3 linked regions of the Aquitalea magnusonii genome follow. The protein of the gene in region 1 interacts with the protein of each later gene in a pairwise test. Links are inferred from orthologs where the notes say so. Each region holds a gene or a part of one and is shown in the gene's direction. Other genes may lie near its edges.

Region 1 (5,455 bases):
GTCGGCCAGGAAGATGGACGGCGATTCGGTGACTTCCACCATGGTGAAGCGGGCTTCGAACTGCTCGGACGCATTGCGCTGGAACTTGGGCCAGTGCTGGGCACCCGGAATGATGCCGGACAGATTGGACATCATCTGGCAGCCATTGCACACCCCCAGCGCGAAGGTGTCGCCACGCTGGAAGAAGGCTTCAAACTGCTCGCGGGCACGCGGGTTGAACAGCACGCTCTTGGCCCAGCCTTCGCCGGCACCCAGCACGTCGCCGTAGCTGAAACCACCGCAGGCAGCCAGACCCTTGAAGTCGGCCAGCGACACGCGACCGCTGATGATGTCGCTCATGTGGACATCCACGGCCTGGAAACCGGCACGGTCGAATGCCGCAGCCATTTCCAGTTGGCCGTTCACCCCCTGCTCGCGCAGGATAGCCATGCGCGGACGCGCGCCGGTGGCAATGAACGGTGCCGCCGGGTTTGCTTCGGTATCGAAGGACAGCTTGGCAAACAGGCCCTGCGACTTGGTATTGGACAGCAGCAGGTGCTCGCTGTCGGCGCAGGCCGGGTTGTCACGCATGCGTTGCAGACGGTGGCTGGTTTCGCTCCAGGCCTTGTGCAGATCGACGCGGCTTTCGTTGAACAACTCTTCGCCATGATGATTGATGATCAGGCGGTCCTTGCTGTTGATCTTGCCCAGCACGAACAGCTCGCGGCCAATGCCGGCAGCCATGAAGCGCGAAATCACTTCGGCAGTGTGGGCCTTCTTCACCTGCAGCACCGCACCCAGCTCTTCGTTGAACAGCACGCGCATGATGCGGCCATGGGTGGCGGCTTCCGGTGTCGGCTGCACGAAATCGTCGATCAGGCGCTGGGTGTTCTTGCGCTCGATCACCAGCTCTTGCAAATCCACCGTCAGGCCCACATGACCGGCAAACATCATTTCCGCCAGCGTGGCGAACAGGCCGCCATCGGCACGGTCGTGATAGGCCAGCAGCATGTCATCGCGCAGCAGGGTTTGCACGGTATTGAAGAAGGCAGCCAGTTGGGACGGGCTTTCCACGTCCGGCGCACGGCCTTCCATGGCCTTCCACACCTGGCCGTAGATGGAACCGCCCAAACGGCAGCGGCCATAGCCCAGGTCCACCAGAATGATGTCGGTATCTTTTTCATCACGCAGTTGCGGGGTAACGGTCTTGCGCACGTCTTCCACCGGGGAGAAGGCAGTGACGATCAGCGAAACCGGCGCAGTCACCGACTTCTTCTCGCCGTTTTCTTCCCATACCGTCTTCATCGACAGCGAGTCCTTGCCCACCGGAATGCTGACGCCCAGGTCCTGGCTCAGGCGGGAAACCGCTTCCACGGTTTCGTACAGGCGCGCATCTTCGCCCGGATGGCCGGCAGCGGCCATCCAGTTGGCGGACAGCTTGATGTTGCCGATATGGCTGACAAAGCTGGCGGCAATATTGGTGAGCGATTCACCAATGGCCATGCGTCCGGAAGCTGCGGCGTTGAACAAGGCAGTCGGCGTACGTTCGCCCATGGCCATGGCTTCGCCACGGTAGCTGTTGAAACCCATGGTGGTGACGGCAACGTCGGCCACCGGCACCTGCCACGGGCCCACCATCTGGTCGCGCGCGGTCATGCCGCCCACCGAGCGGTCGCCAATGGTGATGAGGAAGGACTTGTCGGCCACGGCCGGGTTGCGCAGCACGCGGTAGGCGGTTTCCTTCAGCGGGAAGCGCGAAGCGTCGAACACGCGGAATTCCAGCGGTACGGTCTTCACGTCGCGGGTCATGCGCGGCGGCTTGCCCAGCAACACTTCCAGCGGCATGTCCACCGGCTTGTTGTTGAAGTAGTCGTCGCGGACTTGCAGGTGGCCGTCATCGGTGGCCACGCCCAGCACGGCAAACGGGCAGCGCTCGCGTTCGCAAATGGCGGTAAAGCGGTCCAGGTCCTGCGGCAGGATGGCCAGCACGTAACGCTCTTGCGATTCGTTGGACCAGATCTGCATCGGGGTCATGCCCTTTTCTTCCAGATGCACCTTGCGCAGGTGGAAGATGGCACCGCGGCCAGCGTCGTTCACCAGTTCCGGGAAGGCATTGGACAGGCCACCGGCACCCACGTCGTGAATCGACACGATGGGGTTATTGGCACCGTACTGCCAGCAGCGGTCAATCACTTCCTGACAGCGGCGTTCGATTTCCGGGTTGCCGCGCTGTACCGAGTCGAAGTCCAGGTTTTCGCTGTTGGCACCGGTGTCCATGGAGGACGCCGCGCCACCGCCCAGGCCGATCAGCAGGCTGGGGCCGCCCAACTGGATCAGCAAGGCGCCTTCCGGAATTTCATTCTTGTGAATCTGTTGCTGCTGAATGCTGCCCAGACCACCGGCAATCATGATGGGCTTGTGGTAGCCGCGCATTTCGCCGTCGACAACTTCTTCAAAGGTACGGAAGTAGCCGGTCAGGTTGGGACGGCCAAATTCGTTATTGAAGGCAGCGCCGCCAATCGGGCCGTCCAGCATGATTTGCAGGGCGGAGGCAATGCGACCCGGACGGCCATATTCGGCCTTGTCTTCGCTATACACTTCCCACGGCTGCACAAAGCCCGGAATGTTCAGGTTGGACACGGTAAAGCCGGTCAGGCCGGCCTTGGGGCGCGAACCACGACCGGTGGCACCTTCGTCACGGATTTCACCACCGGAACCGGTGGAAGCACCCGGAAACGGGGAAATGGCGGTCGGGTGGTTGTGGGTTTCCACCTTCATCAGGATGTCGGTCGGTTCGGTGGTGAAACCGTACTCGGCCGTTTCCGGTGCCGGGTAGAAGCGGTCGATGAAGGCGCCTTCAATCACCGAGGCATTATCCTTGTAGGCCACCAGCGTGCCTTCCGGATGTGCATCGTGCGTGTCGCGAATCATGCGGAACAGCGACTTGCCCTGCTCTACGCCATCGATCACGAACTGCGCATTGAAAATCTTGTGACGGCAATGTTCCGAGTTGGCCTGGGCAAACATCATCAGTTCAACGTCGGTGGGATTGCGGCCCATGCGGGTGAAGTTTTCCACCAGGTAGACGATTTCGTCTTCGGACAGCGCCAGGCCCAGCGAGCGGTTGGCCGCTTCCAGCGCCGCGCGGCCGCCTGCCAGGATGTCCACACTGGTCAGCGGCTGCGGGTCCATGTGGACAAACAGCTTGTCGGCATCGTCCAGCGAGCCCAGCACGGTTTCGGTCATGCGATCGTGCAAGAGGCCCGCCAGAATCTGACGAGCCTCTTCACTTAAAGATACCCCGGCGGTGCTTACCCAGTAAGCAGTGCCGCGCTCGATCCGCAGCACTTGTTCCAGCCCGCAGTGGCGGGCAATATCGGTAGCCTTGGAGGCCCAGGGGGACAGCGTACCCAGTCGTGGGGTCACCAGAAACAACTCGCCCTGCGGCGCTGCGGCATACGGAGCCTCGCCGTAGTTGAGCAGCTTGCCCAGAATGCCTTGCTGTTCGGTCGAGAGTTCGTTTTCGCTCTCGGCAAAATGCCAGAATTCGGCTTTCAGGCTGATCTCGGGCAGGCCGGCTTCTGCAGCGGCAGCGAGAAGTTTTTCAAGACGAAACTGGGACAGGGCAGCACCGCCCCGCAGCTTGAGAATGGTCGACATGCAACACTCGCGACAAGGATCAGGAAAGCGCGTCATAATACAGCAAAACAGGCCGTACATTAAGGCCATTCTGCGGCGAATGTCGGGCTATCAATCGTCCACAGCGCATTTACGGAACAATAAAGTCACCGCAAGGAGCACCTGAGCATGAAAAAGATCGAAGCCGTGATCAAACCCTTCAAACTGGATGAAGTGCGTGAGGCGCTGTCCGACCTTGGCATCAACGGCCTGACCGTTACCGAAGTCAAAGGCTTTGGCCGCCAGAAGGGTCATACCGAACTGTATCGCGGTGCCGAATACGTGGTGGACTTCCTGCCCAAGGTCAAGGTGGAAGTGATTCTGGCCGACGATCTGGTGGATCGCGCCATTGAAGCCATCGTGGCCGCCGCCCGCACCGGCAAGATTGGCGACGGCAAGATTTTTGTCACGGCAGTTGAGCAAGTGGTACGTATCCGTACCGGCGAAACCAACGAAGACGCGATTTGATCAGCCCCCCCTGCTGCCGGCCCCACCAGGCGCAGGGCATGAAAAAAGGCCGCATCAAGCGGCCTTTTTGCTATCCGGCATGGCGGATTATTTCCACACCTTCCACCACGGCATTTCTTCCACCTGCCACGGCTGGGTCAGATAAGCACTCTTGGGGTAGTTCAGCGCCAGCACGCGCTTGGCATCGCTTGCCAGTTGCGCCATACCCAGCTTGTCGTAGGCCACCGACATCAGCGCCAATGCTTCTTCCGGATACTTGGTATTGGAGTATTCCTTCACCACGTTCTGCGCGCGGTTGGCCGCTGCCAGGTAAGCGCCACGCTTCATGTAGTAGCGTGCCACATGCATTTCGCTGCCGCCCAGTGCATCCACCAGACGGTTCATCTTTTGCAGCGCATCCGCACTATACTTGCTGTTGGGGAAGCGGGTGGTCAGTTCGCGGAAGGCCAGGAAGGATTCGCGCGCCGCTTTCGGGTCACGTTCACTCATGTCCTGACCAGCCCACTTGGACAACATGCCCTGATCGTCGTTGTAGTAGACCAAACCCTTCAGGTAGTACACGTAGTCCACATTCGGGTGGGCCGGATGCAGCTTGATGAAGCGGTCGGCAGCGGCCACGGCCAGTTCCGGTTCATTATCCTTGTAATGCGTATAGGCCAAGTCCATTTCGGCCTGCTGGGCATAGCGGCCATAAGGGTAGCGCGCTTCCAGCGTTTCGTACAGCTTGACAGCACGGGTATAATTACCGCTGTTCAGTTCATCCCGAGCTTCCGAGTAGAGCTTTTCCACGGTCCAGCCGCGCGTTTCGTCGTAGGTTTCCGTGGTTGCACAACCGGCAAGCCCCATCACCAACATTGCTGCTACAACGTATCTTTTCATGACCGATCCTTACTTTGACTCGGAGGATTATAGCGATATCTCGGAAAACGAGGTATCTGCTCGACAACAGCTGGAGGTTCCGCTCTCTTTGGGTAGCGAACGCCTTGACGCAGCTCTTGCCAAACTCCTCCCCGATTACTCCCGCAGCCGCCTGACCCAATGGATCAAGGATGGCCATGTTCTGGTGGACGGCAAAGTCGTCCCCCCGAAAACCAGGCTGCTGGGTGGCGAAAAGCTGGACGTTACCATTGTTCAGTCAAATGAAGAAATGGCTTTCCATCCCGAAGCCATGGATTTGCCCATTGTTTACGAAGATGAACACATCCTGGTGGTGAACAAACCGGCCGGCCTGGTGGTGCATCCGGCCAGTGGCAACTGGACCGGCACCCTGCTCAACGGCCTGCTGCACCACTGCCCCGCCCTGGCCCACGTACCGCGCGCCGGCATCGTA
Region 2 (5,618 bases), 1.3 Mb from region 1 along the record:
GGTCCTGACGGATACCGCGCTATCAAAGGATGTTGTGTCCAGCACTGCAGGCCGATTGCGGATTGTCCATGATATTGGCAAGTAGCGCGCATGAAGCGCATGCTGCCGCATTCCCGGTCATCTGGCAAATTGCCTCCTCTTGTTCCGGCAATGCAGATGTGACGTGCGCCAGCCTTTTGCTTATCATAGCGTCACGTCCACCCGTTTTCTCCGCTAATGCCCAAAACCATGAAAACGCTTGCCTTCTGCCTGCTGCTGACCTGCAGCCTCGCCCAGGCCGAGGTATACAAATACGTCGATGCCAACGGCAATGTCACCTTCACCAATGTGCCGATCAAGGGTGCCAAGCCCATGCATCTGGCACCGCTGTCCACCTATGGCGGCGGCGGTTCCAGTAAACCGCGCGCAGCAGGCAATAGCCGATCGGCCTCGACACCGGATGGCTACCCCAGCGTGGACAACGGCACCCAGTCCAAGCGTGATGAGGGCAGGCGCAAGATACTGGAAGGCGAGCTGTCCAACGAGAAAAAGGCACTGGCTGATGCACAAAAAGCCTATACCGAAGGTGCCGCCACTCGCAACGGCGACGAAACCCGTAATTACCAGAAATACCTGGATCGGGTACAGAAACTAAAGGACGCCGTGACCGAGCGACAGAAGAACGTGGATGCCTTGCGCCGCGAATTGGGGCAGTCCGCGTCATCTGCACAATAATGGTGCATCATTAAGGCCGATTTCGTGCATCCGCTGTGCTCTGGCTTGGCGTGCTTATTGCTAACAGCTACAGGCACAGCCCCATCCGATTCGGAGCACCATGAACTCTCCCAGCTTTGCCGGTCTGGAATTACTCGATACGCCGGTACTGATTGCCCATGCCGACGGCAGTCTCGAGTTTGCCAATCCCGCTTGTGAAAACCTGCTCGCCATAGGCCGGCGCGAGCTGCTGCGCCACACCCTGTTCGAGTTGCTGCAGGACAGCCCTGCCTTGCGGCAAGCGCTGACGACCGCGCTACAACACAATTCCAGCTATATCGAGCACGACCTGGAGCTGCGTACGCCGCATGGTGAGCAGCCGCTGCATATCGCCCTGTCAGTGACGCCGATTGATGCGGAAGGCCGGCTGGCGCTGGTCGAGCTGCGACCGCTGGATCAGCAACTGAAAATTGCCAATGAAGAGCGGCTTTTGCTGCAACAACAGGCTAATCGCGAGCTGATTCGTAACCTGGCGCATGAAATCAAGAACCCCTTGGGGGGAATCCGCGGTGCGGCCCAGTTGCTGGAGCATGAGCTGTCAGACCGGCCGGAGCTGAAGGAATACACCGAAGTCATCCAGGAAGAAGCGCTGCGCCTGCAATCGCTGGTAGACCGTCTGCTGGCCCCGCATCGCCGCCATGTGCGCAGCGAAATCAATATCCACGAAGTGCTGGAACGGGTGCGCAGCATTGCGCTGGCCGAGTATCCGCAGGGTCTCACCATCCGCCGCGATTACGACACCAGCCTGCCGCAGATGGTGGCCGACAAGGAGCAATTGATCCAAGTGGTGCTCAACATCGTCAAGAATGCCATTCAGGCGATGAAGGCCAAGGGCGAGGTGATTTTGCGTACCCGCGTTGCCCGGCAAGTCACCCTGGCACGCAAGCGTCATGGGCTGGCATTAAAATTGCAGATTGTCGACAACGGCCCCGGCATTCCGGAAGAAATCAGGGATCACATTTTCTATCCCCTGGTCACCGGACGCGCCGAAGGCACTGGTTTGGGGCTGACATTGGCCCAGGCCTATGTGCATCAGCATGGCGGTAGCATCGAATTTGAATCCCGCCCCGGCCAGACCTGCTTTACCGTGATGCTGCCTTTCAGCAACACGGATTGAACTCAATTACAGAAACGAGGGCTGCTATGAATAACCCGGTGTGGATCATCGATGACGACAAGGCCATCCGCTGGGTACTGGAAAAGGCGCTTGGCCGCAGCGGCATCGGCTTTGACAGCTTTTCCAGTGCCGATGACGCACTCAACGCCCTGTACGACAATACGCCGCGCGTCATCATTTCCGACATTCGCATGCCGGGGACGGACGGCCTGAAATTCCTTTCCAAGGTAAAGGCGGATCACCCGCAATTGCCGGTCATCATCATGACCGCGCATTCCGACCTGGACTCCGCCGTTGCCGCCTTTCAAGGTGGTGCCTTCGAATACCTGCCCAAGCCCTTTGATGTCGACCAGGCGGTGCAACTGATCGAGCGCGCACTGGCGGAAAGCAATAGCCAGATCGAAGCCACTGGCGGGGTGGAAGCCATGCCAGTGCTGCTAGGCCAGGCTCCCGCCATGCAGGACGTGTTCCGCGCCATTGGCCGCTTGTCACAATCGCACGTCACCGTGCTGATTACCGGCGAGTCCGGTACCGGCAAGGAGCGGGTGGCCGAAGCGCTGCATCGCCATTCGGTGCGCTCCAGCAAGCCTTTCATTGCCCTGAATACCGCAGCCATTCCCAAGGATTTGCTGGAGTCCGAGCTGTTTGGCCATGAAAAAGGCGCGTTTACCGGCGCGCTGGCCACCCGGCGCGGTCGTTTTGAAGAGGCGGAAGGCGGCACGCTGTTTCTGGATGAAATCGGCGACATGCCCACCGAGCTGCAAACCCGCTTGCTGCGCGTGCTGTCGGACGGACACTTTTACCGCGTGGGCGGCCATGTGCCGATCAAGGCCAATGTGCGGGTGATTGCCGCCACCCACCAGAATCTGGAAGACCGGGTCAAACGCGGCCTGTTCCGGGAGGACCTGTTCCACCGCCTGAACGTGATCCGCCTGCGTCTGCCGCCCTTGCGCGAACGGCGCGAGGACATCCCGCTGCTGACCCGCCATTTCCTGGCCAAGAGCGCCAGCAGTCTGGGCGTTGAGCCCAAGCGCCTGACCGAAGCGGCCATGGAAGTGATCAAGTTCCACAGCTTTACCGGTAATGTGCGCGAACTGGAAAACCTGTGTCAGTGGATTACCGTGATGGCACCGGGCCAGCAGGTGGAAGTGGGCGACTTGCCCGCCGAACTGCGCGAACCGGAAGCCGCTGCACCAGCCACAGAGAGCGATGGCAGCCCGGTGATCAGCAGTGCCGTGCACGTGGTGGACTGGACGCTGGGCCTGGCCGAAGAAGTGGCACGCCGACTGCGCGCCGGTGAAGTCGGCATCATCGACGACCTGACCCGACGCTTTGAAGAAAGCTGCATCCGCACCGGGCTGGCCCACACCGGTGGCCGCAAGGTGGAAGCCGCCCATTTGCTGGGCTGGGGCCGCAACACCCTGACCCGCAAGATTCAGGAACTGGGCATGGAAGGGCATGACGAACATGCCGACCATGTCTAGGCCCTGACTGCTTAGCCTGCCAGTACGGTAAGGCCGGGGAGCGTGGCGAAGCTGCGCTCCCGTACCGTGGCCAGAAAATCCTGCATGAAGGCAAGCGGCGCATCCTCGCTACGCACCGCGGCATACAACTCGCTGCGCAGGCCCTCATCGCCAATGGTACGCGCCACCACATAGCCCTTTTCAAGATAAGGCCGCACCGCCCAGTACGGCAAGGCCGCCACCCCGCGCCGGCTGGCCACCAACTGGATGATGGCCACCGTCAGCTCGCTGCTGCGCCGTGGCGGGTTCACCCCGGCGGGCAACAACACCTTGCGCCACAAATCCAGCATGTCATCCGGCACCGGGTACTGGATCAGCGTTTCCCCGGCGAAATCCGCCGCCTGCCACACTTTTTTGTCCGCCAGCGGATGATCCCGCGCCACGATGCCCACCATCTCGTAGGCAAACAGCGGCTGATGCACGATGCCGGCTTGGGCCTCCACTTCCGACACGATGGCCAGGTCAGCGCGCTGGGTCAGCAGCAGGCTGACCGGGTCGGCATGAAAGCCGGACACGATGTCCAGCTCCACCGCCGGCCAGTGCTGACGGTAACTGTCCATGGCCGGCATCAGCCAGTCAAAGCAGGTATGGCACTCCACCGCCACCCGCAACTCCCCTGCCTCACCCTCACGGATACGCGCCACATCGCGCTCGGCGGCCGCCACGCGGCCCAGCAGCTCATGCGCCAGCGTCAGCAGGCGTTCCCCCGCCAGGGTAAAGCGTAGCGGCTGGCTTTTGCGTTCAAACAGCGGCTGCTGATAGTAGGCCTCCAGCTGCTTCAGTTGATGCGACAAGGCGGACTGGGTGAGAAACACCCGTTCTGCCGCCAGCGACACGCTGCCGGTTTCCTGCAAGGCAATCAGGGTGCGCAAGTGGCGCAGTTCCAGCATGATGGACTCCCGCGGCTATTCATGAAAATTATTAATGCAAAATACAAAAATTATGCGTTTGAATCATACAGCAAAAACCACCATGCTGGAGCCACTGACCACAAGGAGCCACCATGACCACACTGCACCTGAGCGGATTTCCGCGCATCGGCGCCAAGCGCGAGCTGAAATTTCTGCTGGAAGACTACTGGCAAGGCAAAATTGACGAACAGGCACTGCGGCAGGGCGCGCGTGAACTGCGCCAGCGCCACTGGCTGCTGCAAAAGGGTGCCGGCATCACCCTGTCCCCGCTGGGCGACTTCTCCTTGTACGACCACGTGCTGGACGCGCAGATTCTGGTGGGGGCCATCCCGCCGCGCTTCGGCTTTGATGCCGCCACGCTCAGCAGCGCGCAATACTTCCAACTGGCACGCGGCAATCAGCAGCAGCCCGCGCTGGAAATGACCAAGTGGTTTGATACCAACTATCACTACCTGGTGCCGGAATGGCATGCCGACACCCGTTTTGCCGCCAATCCGGCCCCTTTGCTGGCCCAGTTGGCCGAGGCGCGCGCGCTGGGCATCCGCACCAAGCCGGTGCTGGTTGGCCCGCTTACCCTGCTGTGGCTGGGCAAGTGCAAGGGTGGAGAGTTCGACCGGCTGCAACTGCTGCCGGCACTGCTGGCATGCTACGAAAACATACTGCAGCAACTGGCCGCAGCCGGCGTGTCCTGGGTACAACTGGACGAGCCCATCCTGGCACTGGACTTGCCCGCCGACTGGCTGCAGGCCATCAGCACGGCCTACCGGCAACTGGCCGCCAGCCCGCTCAACATCCTGCTGGCCACTTATTTTGGCAGTGTGGCGGAGCACGCCGCCCTGCTCACCACGCTGCCGGTAGCCGGCCTGCATCTGGACCTGGTACGCGCACCGGAGCAGCTCGCGGCTTTTGCCGCCGATTGGCCGGCTGACAAGATTCTCTCGGCGGGCATCGTGGATGGCCGCAATATCTGGCGCAGCAATCTGACCGCCCAACTGGCACTGCTGGAGCCACTGGCCGGGCAACTGGGCAACCGGCTGTGGCTGGCACCCAGTTGCTCGCTATTGCACTGCCCGGTGGATGCGGCAGCCGAAACCGAAATGGATGCCGACCTCCGTAGCTGGCTGGCCTTTGCCGTACAAAAGCTGAACGAACTGAAACTGCTGCAGCGCGGGCTGGAACAAGGCCGCAACAGCATCGTGCATGAATTGCAGGCCAGCGATCATGTGCAGGCCATACGCCGCAGCAGCCCGCTGATCCACCGGCCTGCGGTGCAGGACAAGCTAGCCTCCCTGCCGCCGGGTGCCGACCAACGCC
Region 3 (5,937 bases), 460 kb from region 1 along the record:
CTGAACGTGCTGCTGGTGGTACCGGAACAGATGTCGGCACTAAACCTGATCAAGTACATCGAACATCTGAGCGCCAACAAGCAGCAGACGCAGCGTTATGACATAGCGCTGTGGAGCAAGCTGTTCTACCCGCTGGCCTGCGTATCGATGGCACTGGTGGCGCTGGCCTTCACCCCGCAACAGCGCCGGCACGGCCAACTGGGCGTGCGCTTGTTCTCCGGCATTTGCCTGGGCGTGGGTTTCCACTTCATCAACCGCCTGTTTGGCCATCTGGGATTGCTGTACAGCTGGAATCCCATCATCTCTGCCACGGTGCCGACACTGCTGTTCCTGTTTGCCGGCATTGCCATCATCCTGAAACAGGAAAGACGCTGACATGAGCCTGCACGCGAGCGACCTGACCCAAGACCTGCGCAAACAACTGGCCAACCAACGCCAGCAACTGCTTGAACAATACCGGGTCGGACGTGATCCGCAGCACTATCTGGGCCGACACAGCCAGGTGGTGGACAGCGTGCTGCAGCAACTGTGGCAGCAGGCAGGCATGGGCGAAAGTGCCACCCTGATTGCCGTTGGCGGTTATGGCCGTGGCCAGCTCTTCCCCAGTTCCGACATCGATGTGCTGGTCTTGCTGCCCAGCCCGACGCCGGCAGATTTGCCAGAACGCGTTGCCGCACTCATCGGCCGCATGTGGGATGTGGGCCTGGAAGTGGGCCACAGCGTGCGTACCATCGCCGAATGCCTGCAGGAAGCCGCAGCAGACATCACCATCGAAACCAATCTGCTGGAAAACCGGCTGATTGCCGGTGCTGCCACGCCCTATCAGCAGCTGATCCATCGCCTGGACTGCCAGCGCGACCCGCTGGCCTTCTTCGAAGGCAAGACGCTGGAACAACAGCAGCGCCACAACCGCCACTTTGGCGTGACCAACAATCTGGAACCCAATATCAAGGAAAGTCCGGGCGGCCTGCGCGATTTGCACACGATTTTGTGGATCAGCAAGGCCATCGGTCTGGGGGAAAACTGGAGCGACCTGGTACAGCGCGGCATCCTCACCCAGGCGGAAGCACGGCTGATTCACCACAGCGACCGCCAGTTGCAGCGGCTGCGCATCGACCTGCACATCCTGGCGCGCCGGCGCGAAGACCGGCTGATCTTCGATCTGCAGCAAAGCATGGGACTGGCCTTCGGCCTGCAGGACACTCCGGCCAAGCGCGCCAGCGAGCAAGTGATGCAGTTGTATTTCCGCGCCGCCAAAACCGTCAGCCAGCTCAATGGCATTCTGCTGCCCAATTTGCGCGCCCGCCTCTACTCGCAGGTGCCGCGCATCACGCAAAACCTGAACGAGCGCTTTTATTCGGTTAACGGCATGCTGGGCATCCGCCGTCCCGATGTATTCGAAACAGAGCCTTCCGCCATTCTGGAAGCCTTCCTGATGCTGCAACGCAATCCGGAACTGACCGGTTTTGCGCCGCGCATGCTGCGCGCACTGTGGCATGGCCGCAGCCACATCAATGACCGCTTCCGCAAGAATCCGGAAAACCGCCGCCTGTTCATGCAGATACTGCGCGAACCCGGCCTCACCCGCTGCCTGCGCCGCATGAACCTGTACGGCGTGCTGGGCCGTTACTTGCCCGGTTTTGGCCGCATCGTCGGGCAGATGCAGCACGACCTGTTCCATGTGTATACCGTGGATGAACACATCCTGATGGTGGTACGCAATCTGCGCCGTTTTGCCATCAGCGCCTTCAATCACGAATACCCCTTCCTGTCGCGGCTGATCAATGATTTCGAGCGGCCGGAAGTGCTGTACGTGGCCGGCCTGTTCCACGACATTGCCAAGGGCCGTGGCGGCGACCACTCCACGCTGGGCATGGTGGATGCGCGCGAGTTCTGCGAGCAACACGCGCTATCCGCCGCGGACACCGACCTGGTGGTCTGGCTGGTGGGCCAGCACCTCACCATGTCCAGCATTGCGCAGAAGCAGGACATTTACGATCCGGATGTAATCCAGCGCTTTGCCGAACTGACGCAAACCCCACGCCGACTGGCCGCACTATACCTGCTGACCGTGGCCGACATCCGCGGCACCAGCCCCAAGGTGTGGAATGCCTGGAAAGCCAAGCTGCTGGAAGACCTCTACAACGCCACCCTGCGCGTCTTGTTGCGTGGTGGCGAGGTGGACCTCAACTCGGAACTGGAAGAACGCAAGACCCAGGCACTCAGCCTGCTGCGCCTTTATGCCGTTCCGGCCGGGGTGGAGCAAAAACTGTGGTCGCAGCTGGACATGGTGTACTTCCTGCGGCACGAGGCCAAGGAAATTGCCTGGCATGCGCGCATTCTCAACCGTTTCGTCAATATCGAAACGCCCATGGTGCGCGCCCGCCTGTCGGACGATCACGAAGGCATCCAGGTGCTGGTCTACACCCCGGACAAGCCGGAACTGTTTGCCCGCACCTGTGCCTTCTTTGGCCGCACCAACTACAGCATTGCCGATGCCAAGGTATACACCACGCGCCACGGCTATGCGCTGGACACCTTCCATGTCTTCATTCCCGAGCACCACGACGGGGATTACCGCGACATGATCAACTTCATCGAATTCGAACTGGCCGAATGCCTGCGCCTGGAAACCCCGCCGCCGCCACCGGCCAACGGGCGTATCAGCCGTCACCTGAAGCACTTCCCGATTGCGCCGCAAGTGCTGATCCGTCCGGACGACAAGGACAATTTCTACGTATTGTCCATCGTGGCCGGCGACCGTCCCGGGCTGCTGGCGCGCATTGCCAAGGTGCTGGCCGATTATCACCTTAGCGTGCAGTCCGCCAAGATCATGACCCTGGGCAGCCGGGCGGAAGACTCCTTCCTGGTAAGCGGGCCCGGTTTGAAAGACGACAAGACGGTACTGGCACTGGAAAGCGAGCTGATTGCCGCACTGCGGATCTGACCTCCGGCCCGGCACCGCCTTTGACCTGTCGGCTGGCACATCGTATGCTGCAGCATCAAAACTTACGTTAACGTAAACATATGCTCTACTTCGAAGACCTGACACCGGGCCGCGTGTTCGAAACGGCCAGCCACACCCTGAGCGAAGAAGAAATCATCGCCTTTGCCAGCCAGTTTGACCCGCAGCCCTTCCATACCGACCCACAGGCGGCCAAGAGCAGTTTTTTCGATGGCCTGGCAGCCTCTGGCTGGCACACCAGCAGCCTTACCATGCGGCTGATCACCGCCAGTGAACTGAAAAACGTGGCCAATGGGCTGATCGGCATGGGCATACGCGATATGCGCTGGCCGCGTCCTACCCGTCCCGGCGATACCTTGCGTGCCAAAATCGAGGTAACGGGTCAAAAACCTTCGTCCAGCCAGCCCGGATTCGGCGTTGTGCAATTGCGCTGGACCACCCTCAACCAGCACAACGAGATTGCCATGCAACTGGAAACCGCCATCTGGGTTGCCCGCCGCACCACGACACAGCCATGAAAAAAGCCTGTCCGGATAAAACGCGGACAGGCTGTTGCGTGGGGCAAGCTCAGCAGTTCAACGCTGCTGCCATTTGCTGAAATTTTCGGTTAGCTGCGCCAGATCCTCCGAGGTTTCGGCCAGATGTCCGGCACTCTCACCAATGGAGTGGGTAGTGCTCAAATCCTGCTCTGACAAGGCATTCAACTGCTCCAGCGCTGCCGCCATCACATTGATGGAATCGGATTTGCTGCCCATCTCCCTGGCCAGTTTCTGTGCCTGCAGGCTGGACTGCTCAGCCGCCTCGATCAGGCCCTGCAGCTTGCCCGATGACAGGCGGATCTGCCCATTGACCTCGCCCACCTCTTCCACCGTGGCATCCATGCTGCTGACGGCGGAATGGGTGATCTTGCCGATTTCCTCGACAATCTCACCAATGGAATCGGTGGTGTTGGTGGTGCGCTCGGCCAGCTTGCGCACCTCGTCCGCCACCACGGCAAAACCACGCCCCATCTCTCCGGCACGGGCAGCCTCGATGGCGGCATTCAGGGCCAGCAGATTGGTCTGATCGGCAATCTCGCGAATCAGAGTCGTCATGCTGCGGATGCGGATCATCGCCTCATCCAGCTCCACCATGGCACCACGCGACTGTGACACCACGTTCACCGCACGCTCCGCCGCCGAGGTTGCGGCATCCATGGTATGGCGGCCATCCCGCGCCACATCCTGGGTATGGCGTGAATCCTGCTGATTATGTTCGGCCAGGCGCACCACATCCTGCACCGCCAGGCTGAGCGACTCCATATTGTGGCTAATCTGGTTTAATCCCTGACGCTGCTGCACCGATCGTGCCGCCAGGGCATGCATATCATCCAGCAAACCATGAGCCTGTTCCTTGGTATACAGGCTGGCCCGCATCACATCGGCAATGGTGGCGCGGTAATGAATGCGCAAGGATTCCAGCGAGGAAAGCACCTTGCCCAGCAAGCCGCCTTCATGCGCCATGGAGGCATGATCCAGCCGGCCTTCCTGCAAGTCCTGGAAGCGTCCGTCCAGCACCTTCAATACCGAGCGCACCCGCCGCCATGCCCAGATGGCCGCGCCAAGTGCCAGCACACAGCCGGTCATGCCAAGTGCCTCACGCAGCCAGAGCAAGGCATCCGGCAAGAAGAACGACACCATGGCCGCCAACAGGCCCAGCAGAAACAGCAGCGGCGCGACTTGCAACACATCAGACTGCCGTGCATAACGCTGCAAGGTGGAAGGCAGGCTGGCCTGCTTGTTCATCACTTGGCGATAAAGGGCTGCAGCGGCATCGATATCCTGCCGCTTTGGCTGGGAGCGCACCGACATGTAGCCCACAATACGGCCATGTTCGGTAATCGGGGTAACGTAAGCCTCCACCCAGTAGAAATCGCCATTCTTGGCCCGGTTTTTCACGATGCCACGCCATGGCTTGCCTGCCTTCACCGTTTCCCACAAGTCTGCAAATGCCGATGGCGGCATGTCCGGGTGGCGCACGATATTGTGGTTCTGGCCCAGCAGTTCGGCCTCGCTAAAGCCGCTGATCTCGATGAACGCGCGATTGGCGTAGGTAATGCTGCCTTTCACATCGGTCTTGGTGACGATGGGATTAACAGGGTCGACAATCAACTCGTTGGCGGTAACAGGCAGATTGATCTTCATTTGATGTGCGTTCTTTTGTTAGTTTTAATTATTTAAAACAACTTGTTTAATCTCAACATTCTAACAAGAAAGTCCATGCTTCAGGATAAGAAAACCCCAGTCCATTGCCAGGCTAATATGCACAACCCTTGCCCCAGGCCAATACCTGCTACTTGATGCCACATGGCCAGTGCGCAGAATGGCCAGGCTTAGCGCTGTATCACGACAAGCAAGGCCACCCAGACAGGGCGACGCAGCGCCTGCCGTACTCGCCAAGCGGGTGACAAACGCCAGCACCCCGCATTCTGACCCGGCAGTGCCGGGCCATCTGGCGGCGCAATATGGCAGGCTGCTGATCCCGCACTGCGTGCCACCAGCAGCAGCACCGGCAGCGCAGAGGCTTGCAATTAAAAAGGGAACATGAAAATCATGTTCCCTGATTAGCGGCATTGCACCGAGGACATTCACGGACCGGGCTTGATCAGCCCTGCCATCGCTGGCCGTAAGCGATGCATCAGCCTTGCGCCCGGATACGGGTAATCAGCTCGTCGCGGATATCCTCATACTGATCGACACTGACCTGACAAGTCCCCGCCGCCTCATGGCCGCCACCACCGTACTGCAGCATCAGCGCCCCCACATTGGTGCGGCAACTGCGATCGATGATGGACTTGCCAGTGGCAAACACGATGTTCTGCTTGTTCAGGCCCCACATCATGTGGATGGAAATATTGCACTCCGGATACATCGCATATACCAGGAAGCGGTTGGCCGGATAGATGGTTTCTTCCAGCAGCAGGTTGAGCAACA

The links.
Region 2: the proteins of DLM_RS09460 (region 1) and glnL interact in binary tests that used the Escherichia coli proteins (3 or more experiments, as listed by UniProt). The link is inferred for Aquitalea magnusonii from one-to-one orthologs.
Region 3: the proteins of DLM_RS09460 (region 1) and DLM_RS11605 interact in binary tests that used the Escherichia coli proteins (3 or more experiments, as listed by UniProt). The link is inferred for Aquitalea magnusonii from one-to-one orthologs.

The regions. Positions count from the first base shown.
Region 1 is NZ_AP018823.1:1,971,547-1,977,001, forward strand. The notes cover bases 2,777-5,455. They hold DLM_RS09460 (P-II family nitrogen regulator), read left to right. Parts: upstream 2,777-3,786; coding sequence 3,787-4,125; downstream 4,126-5,455. Other genes in these bases: purL (phosphoribosylformylglycinamidine synthase), read right to left, coding at 2,777-3,639; DLM_RS09465 (outer membrane protein assembly factor BamD), read right to left, coding at 4,213-5,004; rluD (23S rRNA pseudouridine(1911/1915/1917) synthase RluD), read left to right, coding at 5,003-5,455. In the rest of the region: more of purL, read right to left, coding at 1-2,776. UniProt on the Escherichia coli protein: P-II indirectly controls the transcription of the glutamine synthetase gene (glnA). P-II prevents NR-II-catalyzed conversion of NR-I to NR-I-phosphate, the transcriptional activator of GlnA. When P-II is uridylylated to P-II-UMP, these events are reversed.
Region 2 is NZ_AP018823.1:3,253,384-3,259,001, forward strand. What follows is about bases 1-2,842. They hold glnL (nitrogen regulation protein NR(II)), read left to right. Parts: upstream 1-814; coding sequence 815-1,870; downstream 1,871-2,842. Other genes in these bases: DLM_RS15495 (DUF4124 domain-containing protein), read left to right, coding at 229-714; ntrC (nitrogen regulation protein NR(I)), read left to right, coding at 1,897-2,842. Outside these bases: more of ntrC, read left to right, coding at 2,843-3,354; DLM_RS15510 (LysR family transcriptional regulator), read right to left, coding at 3,366-4,283; metE (5-methyltetrahydropteroyltriglutamate--homocysteine S-methyltransferase), read left to right, coding at 4,397-5,618.
Region 3 is NZ_AP018823.1:2,432,305-2,438,241, forward strand. Bases 1-3,161 are described here. They hold DLM_RS11605 ([protein-PII] uridylyltransferase), read left to right. Parts: upstream 1-376; coding sequence 377-2,947; downstream 2,948-3,161. Other genes in these bases: lptG (LPS export ABC transporter permease LptG), read left to right, coding at 1-375; DLM_RS11610 (MaoC family dehydratase), read left to right, coding at 3,028-3,161. Outside these bases: more of DLM_RS11610, read left to right, coding at 3,162-3,483; DLM_RS11615 (methyl-accepting chemotaxis protein), read right to left, coding at 3,541-5,148; DLM_RS11620 (exopolyphosphatase), read right to left, coding at 5,642-5,937.